Regions from separate parts of the Streptomyces sp. CB03238 genome, predicted to be linked through region 2. Evidence: riboswitches for the same ligand, from Rfam matches in the RefSeq annotation. Region 2 holds a riboswitch; the other holds the start of a gene.
What was found. A riboswitch is a leader RNA that binds a small molecule or an ion and turns the genes downstream of it on or off. The one in region 2 is predicted to bind cobalamin.
Positions count from the first base shown of each region.

Region 1: it holds a riboswitch for cobalamin, as region 2 does, so the genes downstream of both, BKD26_RS31330 (ABC transporter substrate-binding protein) here and BKD26_RS08695 (prenyltransferase/squalene oxidase repeat-containing protein) in region 2, are expected to answer to the same signal.

Region 1 is NZ_NBCN01000023.1:28,905-33,109, reverse strand. It holds gene BKD26_RS31350 (hypothetical protein) at 1-270, shown strand, start outside; gene BKD26_RS31345 (hypothetical protein) at 277-525, shown strand; gene BKD26_RS31340 (hypothetical protein) at 531-1,031, opposite strand; gene BKD26_RS31335 (GlxA family transcriptional regulator) at 1,181-2,155, shown strand; cobalamin riboswitch at 2,232-2,423, shown strand; gene BKD26_RS31330 (ABC transporter substrate-binding protein) at 2,453-3,496, shown strand; gene BKD26_RS31325 (iron ABC transporter permease) at 3,541-4,205, shown strand, end outside.
Region 2 is NZ_NBCN01000004.1:312,752-316,956, reverse strand. It holds gene BKD26_RS08705 (energy-coupling factor transporter transmembrane component T) at 1-676, opposite strand, end outside; gene BKD26_RS08700 (SCO2322 family protein) at 649-1,197, opposite strand; gene BKD26_RS08695 (prenyltransferase/squalene oxidase repeat-containing protein) at 1,319-2,605, opposite strand; cobalamin riboswitch at 2,722-2,855, opposite strand; gene BKD26_RS08690 (MBL fold metallo-hydrolase) at 2,857-3,891, opposite strand; gene BKD26_RS08685 (aldehyde dehydrogenase) at 3,991-4,205, shown strand, end outside.

The sequences.
Region 1 (4,205 bases), on a different contig from region 2:
TCCCCGGAGGAGCGGGCAGCCGCCTGGGCATCGCTGGTTCGGGGACCCGGCCCTTCGGAGCGGCTGCGCGACGTGTGGGCACAGGGGCTGGGCCTGAACCCGGCCATCCCCGATGAGCTGCTCGCCGGCCTGCTGGGACGGTCGCCCTTCCTGCTGTGGCGTCACCTGCCGGCAGCGGTCGTGGACGCGGCCGTGGCCCACCCGGACTGGAGTGTGCGCGGCCGGCCGAGGCGCAGCCGGACATCACCGCCGAGCAGTGGGCCCGGCTGATCCTGGGTGAGCAGGACACCCGGCATCGCCCTCGAGGACGTACGGCACCGGGCGGCGACCGACCCGCGGCGGACGGCCGTGTCGGCGGTGCGGTTGCTCGACGACCCGCACGAGCACGTACGCCACGCGGCCGCCGGGCACCCGCGGTTGCCCGCGACGCAGCTGGTCCGGTTGTTGCGTGACACCGACACGGCACTGGCCGCGGCCCGGCATCCGGGGCTGCCCGTCCCCATCATGGAGCACATGCTCCAGTGACGTCGTCAGGCCATGACGGCCATCGCGAGGGCCCCGAAGACGTCGACGACACAGCACCATTCCGACCATGCCCGGGGCACGACCCTTCCGGTCCGATGGTGGGTGAAGTCCCAGACCCCGTGGGCCAGCCAGCCGGCAGCCACGACGTAGAGGCCGAGAGCGCCGTCGACGGCCAGAGCGACCAGTGCCACGGCCGCGAAGCCGAGGAGGCCCGCGATCTGAATGACGAGGACACCGGGGCGGCGCAGTTCGCCGCGCAGTGATCCGAACAGCAGGTAGCACAGCGGCATGACGATGAGGAGGGCGGCCAGGAGCCGCACGGGCGGCACACCGTCGACGAAGGTGGCGACCACCAGGGCGAGTGCCAGCACGGTGGGCCACCGGTGGCCGAGGGCGCCCAGCATGCGCCCGGCACCGGAGGGCGAGCTCTCCCGTTGAGGACGAGCGGGAGCCGGGCGGGTGCCGTCGTCGCGGTTGTGGTGGTCGTCGCGCGTGGTGCGGGTCATGGCGTCCCCCGAGTGATGATGGCTGGAGCGTTGTGGCAAGCGGGCCTTGCCGGCTCCACTGTCCGGCTCGGCCGGCCCCGGTCGTGCGCGGAGGCGGGATCGATGTCCGTGGCCTTGGGGTACCGGTCCTTCCGGCATAGGGTCGCCGCATGGCGGAACGGCTCATGGTGGTGGTCGGCTACGAAGCGGCCGAGTTGCTGGACATCGCGTGTGTGACCACGAGCCTGGCCATGGCCAACGAGATCGGTGACCCGTCCCTGCCGTACCGGGTGTGCGTGGCCGGGCCGGGCGGCGGCCCGATCGTCTGCGGCTCGGGGCTGGTCCTGCAGAGCCAGCAGCCCCTGGAACGGCTCGTCGGCCCGCTCGACACGTTGGTCGTCTCGGGCGGCCTGGGATTCGAGCGGGCGGCCGCCGACCCCCGGATCGTGGGCCACGTCCGGCGCCTGGCCAAGGAGAGCCGACGGATCGCCTCGGTGTGTACGGGGGCGGGGGTCCTGGCCGCCACCGGGCTGCTGGACGGGCGCCGCGCCACCACCCACTGGCGGTTCGCGCCGCAGTTCGCCGCCCGCCACCCGGAGGTCTCGGTGGACCCCGCACCCATCTACATCCGTGACGGGAACGTGTACACGGCGGCCGGGATCACCAGCGCGATGGACCTGACCCTCGCGTTCATCGAGGAGGACCACGGCCCCGAACTGGCCCGCAAGGTGGCCCGGGCCCTCGTCGTCTACCTGCAGCGGCCGGGCAACCAGGCGCAGATGAGCCTGTTCACCGCCGCCCCGCCGCCCCGCAACGAGCTGGTCCGCGAGCTAGTCGAGCACATCACCGCCCACCCGGACCACGACCTCGGCACGGCGGCGCTCGCCGCACACGCGGGAGTGACGCCACGTCACCTCACCCGGCTGTTCACCGAGCACCTCGGGCAGGCGCCGGGCAGGTTCGTCCGGCTGGCGCGTACCGAGGCCGCCGCACATCTCCTCACCTCGACGACGCTGCCCATGGCGAGTGTGGCCGCCCGCAGCGGATTCGGCTCCGCCGAGTCACTGCGCCAGGCGTTCACCAGCCGGTACGGGATCTCACCGTCCCGCTACCGGGCCGCGCAGCTCCGGCAACTGCCCCGGTGACGATGCCCGGGCCGCCTCCGTACCACCGACGGGGGCGTACGGCGGCCGACCGCACGCCCTTTTGCGCTCCACTGAAGGAAACGTAGTATCACCTGGTCATCACCGCGACGGGAGACAGGAAGCCGGTGCGAATCCGGCACGGTCCCGCCACTGTGACCGGGGAGTGGAACCTTCGAGGACGCCACCGCGTACGTACGTACAGCGCGGGAAGGCAAGGGGGAACGTCGATCCGGGAGTCAGGACACTGGCCTGTCGCGGGCCCATTCCGAGGAGCGCGGACTCCCCAGGAGGCTTTACGTGTACGACGGCACCCACCGTCCCTTTCCCCTCCCCTCATCCCGCCATGCCCTGCGGCGACGGGCACTCGCCACGGCCCTGTCCGCCGCGTTGTCCGCCGCCCTGCTGACCGGCTGCGGCACGGAGGGCGAAACCCGTGACCGAGGCGGCGCGGCCACGTCCGTGAAGGGGTTCCCGGTCACCATCGACAACTGCGGCATCCGCACCACGTACGACGAACCCCCCTCCCGGGTGGTCACCATCCACCAGCACCCCGCCGAGCTGATGCTCGCTCTGGGCCTGAAGGACAGGATGGTCGGCACCGCGTTCCCCGACTCGGCCGTTCTACCCGCGTACCAGAAGGACTTCGCGGCCGTCCCGGAGCTGGCGGAGAAGGAGCCGTCCTTCGAGACCGTCCTGGAGGCCGAGCCCGACTTCGTCTATGGCGGCTACGGAAGCGCGTTCGCCCAGAACGAGGGGCGGTCGCGCAAGGCGTTCGCCGACGCGGGCATCGACACCTACCTCAACCGCGAGTACTGCGGCAAGAAGCAGGTGTCCATGACGGACACGTACGACGAGATCCGTACCATCGGCAGCATCTTCGGCGTGCCGGAGCGGGCCGACAGGCTGGTGGCCGGTCTCCAGGACCGCATCCGGAAGGCCGGCGAGGCGGTCGGGGGCGCACCGCCGGTATCGGTGTTCGTGTACGACAGCGGCGACAAGTCCGCGTTCACCGCGGGCGGCAGGAGCCTGGGTACGGAGATCATCCGGCTGGCCGGCGGGCGCAACGTCTTCTCGGACCTGGACGACGTCTTCGGCGACGTCTCGTGGGAACAGGTGGTCGCCCGCAGGCCCCAGGTGATCGCGATCTACGACTACCGCGGTGCCGGGAGCGTGGAGCAGAAGAAGAAGTTCCTGCTCTCCCAGCCCGCCCTCGCCGACGTGCCCGCCATCAGGAACAAGCGGTTCGTCGTGCTGCCGCTCACCGCGACATTGGTCGGCGTACGGCCTCCGTACGCGGTGGAGGACCTCGCTCGAGGGCTGCACCCCGAGCGCTTCCGGTGACGGCCCGCACGCCCGCACGTACGCCGGCAAGCCCGAGCGGCACGATGACCGCACCCTCCCCTGGGCCCGGGTCGTCCCTCGCCGGACCCAGGGCGTACCCGCCGCGGGGACGGACCTACCTCCTGACGCTGGGGGTCCTCGGCGTGCTCCTCCTGGTCTCCGTCACGGCCGGGCTGGCCATCGGCTCGGTGCACGTACCGCCCGGCGAGGTGTGGAGCATCGTGGCGCACGGCCTGGGGGCCGACCGGGCGGAACCGACATGGTCACGCGCACGCGAGACGATCATCCTCGACGTACGGGCGCCACGCGTACTGCTCGGAGCGGTGATCGGACCGGGGCTCGCCGTCGTGGGCACGGCCATGCAGGCCCTGGTACGCAACCCCCTCGCGGAGCCGTACCTGCTCGGCGTCTCATCGGGCGCGTCCCTGGGCGCCGTCATCGTGATCGTCTCGGGCGTCACTCTCTTCGGAGCGGTGTCGCTGTCGGTGTCCGCGTTCGCCGGAGCACTGCTGACGCTCCTGCTCGTCTACACCACGGCCAGGGCCGGCGGGCGGATCACCTCGGTCCGGCTGGTGTTGTCGGGGGTGGCGGTGGCCGCGGTACTCACCGCGGTGATGCACCTGCTGTTGCTGACCGCCGACCGGGGCAACCAGACACGCGAGGTCCTCGCCTGGACCATGGGCGGCCTCGGCGGCGTCCAGTGGGCCAC
Region 2 (4,205 bases):
CGGCGACCGCCACCGACCGCTCCAGCGCGCCCTCCAGCACCGGCAGCCCCACCTGGAGCACCGCCTTCACCCCGCCCGTCGGCCGCCCCCGCAGCCGCCGCGCGGTCCGCAGCCGCACCACATCGGCGACCATGTTCGGCGCGAACGTCATCGCGACGACCACGGCGACCCCCACCTCGTACAGCGCACCCGGCAGCGACTTCAGCAGCCGCGCCGGGTTCGCCAGCGCGTTCGCGGCGCCCACGCAGATCAGCAGCGTGGCCAGCTTCGCCCCGTCGTACAGCGCGAACACCAGCTGCTCGGCCGTCACCGAGCCGCCGATCCGCACGCCCCGCGCCCAGGCGGGCAGCGGCACTTCGGGCAGTGTCACCAGCAGGTGCGTACCGGGGATGGGCGAACCGAGGAACACCGAGAACACCAGCCGGATAACCAGCACCGCCAGCCCCAGTTTCACGAACGCCCCGTACGAGCGGGCCCATGGCGCATCGGTGCGGCGGGCCGCCACCACATACCCGGCCACGCCGACCAGCAGACCCAGCAGCAGCGGGTTGGTCGTGCGGGACGCGGCGACGGCCAGGCCCAGCGCCCACAGCCACCACGCGCCCGCGTGCAGGGCGTTGGAGCGGTTCGCCTCTGGTGCGCGGAGGTTCACCGGCGACGGCGGCGGGCCTGCCACACGGCGGCGGCACCCAGGACGGCGACGGCGGCCAGACCGGCGACGAGCCCGACCGACGGGCCGGGTTCGAGGTCCATGACGGGGTGGGACTCGGGAGACCCGGCCGGCTCCAGCGGGGGGACCCCCGGCGGGGGGCTCCACGACACCAGCTCGCCGCACCCCGTCTTGGGGTAATCGGCAATCGCGCACAGCAGGCCCTGGTTGTTGTACCGCAGCGGCTTGGCGACCGTCGCGAGCGCGTCAGTGGTCGTCGCGTCGGTACGCACCTGCGCGCAGGTGGTGCGCAGCGCGGGCGGCGGCTCCGGCTCGTACGTGGAAGCGTCGGCCGCCGTACCGAAGTCGATGACCAGGCCGACCCGCTTGGTGCCGTCCTTCGCGGAAAACCGCAGATCGCGGCGAAGTCGGGTGCCCGGCGCGGCCGGGGGGCGTTCTGGGAGTCGGGGCTCACCGCGAACCGGAAGCCGGTCACGGCACCGTCGGCGGGCCGGGCGGTGCCCGGACCCTGCGTGGCGTACACCCACGTCCCGCCCTTACCGCTCTCCCAGAACGACCAGTAGCGGTAGCCGGTCGCCTGCGCGGGACCGGCGAGGCCGAGCAGCACGGCACAGGCAGCGAGCAGCGGGACCACGATCCGGGCGCGCATCACCGCTGCCGGTCCCGCTTGCGGCCGCTGAGCAGGAACCCGATGCCCATGCCGGCGACCAGGAAGACGGCGACGGCAAGCCAGACGTTGAAGCCCGGCTCCTCCTCCGTCTCCCGCTGTTCCGTCTCCTCCAGGGGCAGCGACTTCGGCGCCGGACCGGTCGCGTTGAGCTGCCGTACGAGGTCGACGCCGCCGAAGTCGCGGGCGTCCGCGCCCACCGTGTGGGCGGCGAGGACCAGCTGGGCCCAGGCGGCGGGGCCGTTCTCCCTGGCCCACGCCGCGGAGTTCTTCTTCAGCCAGGCCACGGCCGGGGCGGCCTGGTCCATGTGCCCGGCCGCGCCGAGGGCGATGACGGCGTCGGCCGTGTTGCCGACGTCCGGCTGGGGCGCGGTGGCGGCGGCGCCTGGCATCGGCGGCAGGTCCAGGTGGCCGCTCCTGGCGAGCGCGGTGGCCAGGTAGGCGGCGCCGTTGCGGGCGGCGCGCTCGGCCGTCGGCTGGGCGGCCGGCTCGGCGGGGGTCTCGCAGGTCGGCTTCTGCTCCGGCTCGGCGCCCCGCGTCTGGAGGTCCTTGCCCAGCCCGGCGAGCACGGCGGCGGCGGTGGCGTCGCCGTTCGCGACGAGCGCGCCGCTCTTCGGGTCGGGCTGGTAGGCGAAGGCGCCGGCGCCCTCCTTGGCGTCGCAGGGGATCGCGAGGCCGAGCAGAGCGTCGTACGGCGTCTTCCCACCGCTCGACCGGATCTCGCCGGGCCGGTGGCCGGTCGCGGCGAGCGCGCTGACGACGAGGGACGTGGAGTTGGCGTCGCTGGGCGCGCCGGGGTTGTAGCCCCAGCCGCCGTCCTTGTTCTGGACGCCCTTCAGCCAGGCGGCGCCCGCGCCCATGGCCTTGCTGACCGGGTCGGTCCCGGGCTCCGCCGCCTCGGGCCTGTCGACTCCGGACAGCGCCTGTACGGCGACGGCGGTGGCGTTGGTGTCCAGCAGCGTCTTCGGGTCGCAGGTCCTGGCCGGGTCGGGGCGGTAGGAGGCGAAGCCGCCGCTGTCGCACTGCTGCTTCAGCAGCCAGTCCACGGCCTTGCGGTTCGGCTCGACGCCGGACACCTGCTGGGCCATGAAGGCGAGCGACTGCCGCCACACCCCGTCGTACGTCGGGTCCTTCGTGCCGTACAGGCCAGCGGGGATCACCGGCGACGGCGCGGGGGAGGGGGCCGCGTACGCGACGGTCCCGGTCCCGGACAGCAGCACGGCGGCGGCGAGCGCCGCGGCGCCGTGGCGGACGCGAACGGTGGTCATGGCTTCGGTGGCCTTTCCTGCGGGAACCGGGCACCGGCACGCGAAAGGCACCAAGCTCCGGCTCCGTATTCCTCGACGGTGCCGGTCACCGGGCAGTCGTTCCCGGTGACGCGAGCCGAACACGTGCGCGTACGGGGCGATCCGGCTCACCGCCGGGAAGACGGCGGTTCACGGTTGCGGGGTCAGCGCCGGATTCTCACCGGCTTCCCCCCGTACGGGCATGATGACGACCCGCTCACTCTACCGGTGGGTCATACAGCCAGGTACGTCACGGGGTCGCTGCCCGGCACCGGCTCCACGCGCCCCAGCTTCACCAGCCGCCGCAGGTGCGCCTCCGCCTCCGAGACGGCGATGGTGCGCGAGCCGTACGGGATGCGGTCCCAGGGGCGGTTCCACTCCATGCGCTCGGCGAGCTGCCAGGGGGTGAGCGGGGTGGTGAGCAGGCCGGCCAGGCCGGTGAGCCGCTCCTCGTGGTGGGCGAGCAGTTCCCGCACCCGCTCCTCGGCGCCGGTGAAGGCGTGCTGGTGGGCGGGGAGCACCTCGGCGACACCGAGCCGGCCGACCCGCTCCAGCGAGTCCAGGTAGTCCCCCAGGGGATCCGTGACCGTGGCGTCGTCGGGGTCCTCGTACAGCCCGATGTGCGGGCTGATCCCGGGCAGCAGGTGGTCGCCGGAGAACAGCCGCCCATGGCCGGGCCGGCGAGCCGGGTGCTCCTCCTCCAGGTGCAGGCAGACGTGACCGGGCGTGTGGCCGGGCGTCCAGATCGCGCGCAGCCGACGGCCCGCCAGGTCGAGCAGCTCGCCGGGCGCGATCTCCCGGTCGGGCAGGACGGGCTGCGGCAGGGGGAGGTCACCGGTGCGGGCGGACCGCAGCGGGGCGGTGTGCTCGTCGGGCGCGCCGGAGGCGGTCAGCTTCGCCAGCAGGTAGTCGAGCCAGGCGCCCGGCTCGGCGTCGCGGGTGCGGCGTACGACGGCGATGTCGGCGGCGTGCATGGCGATCCAGGCGCCGGACGCCTCCCGGACCCGGCCGCACAGGCCGTGGTGGTCGGGGTGGTGGTGGGTGACGAGGACGCCGTGGACGTCCCGGACGGAGGTGCCCAGCGCGGTGAGCCCCTCGCACAGCTCCGTCCAGGAGCCGGGGTCGTCCCAGCCCGTGTCGACGAGGACCGGGCCCCGGTCGGTGTCGACGACGTGGACGAGGGTGTGGCCGAGGGGGTTGTCCGGGATGGTGACCGCGATGCTCGATACGCCGCCGCCGTGGTCGTGTACCTGCGGTCCTGGTGGCATGAGCCCTCATCTCCCCACGGCGGTACGGCCATTGCCCAGTATAACTAGAACTGGTATCAGTTCTGAAACACTGTCAGAAACTGCGGGAGGCGGTCGGCCATGGCCGAGCTGGTCGAGCACGGAAAGCTGTTCATCGGCGGCGAGTTCGCCGACCCCCTCGGCGATGACGTCATCGACGTGACCTCGCCGCACACCGAGCAAATCATCGGCCGGGTGCCGCACGCCTCCCAGGCCGATGTGGACCGCGCGGTGGCGGCGGCACGCCGGGCCTTCGACGAGGGGCCCTGGCCCCGGATGTCCCTGGACGAGCGGAT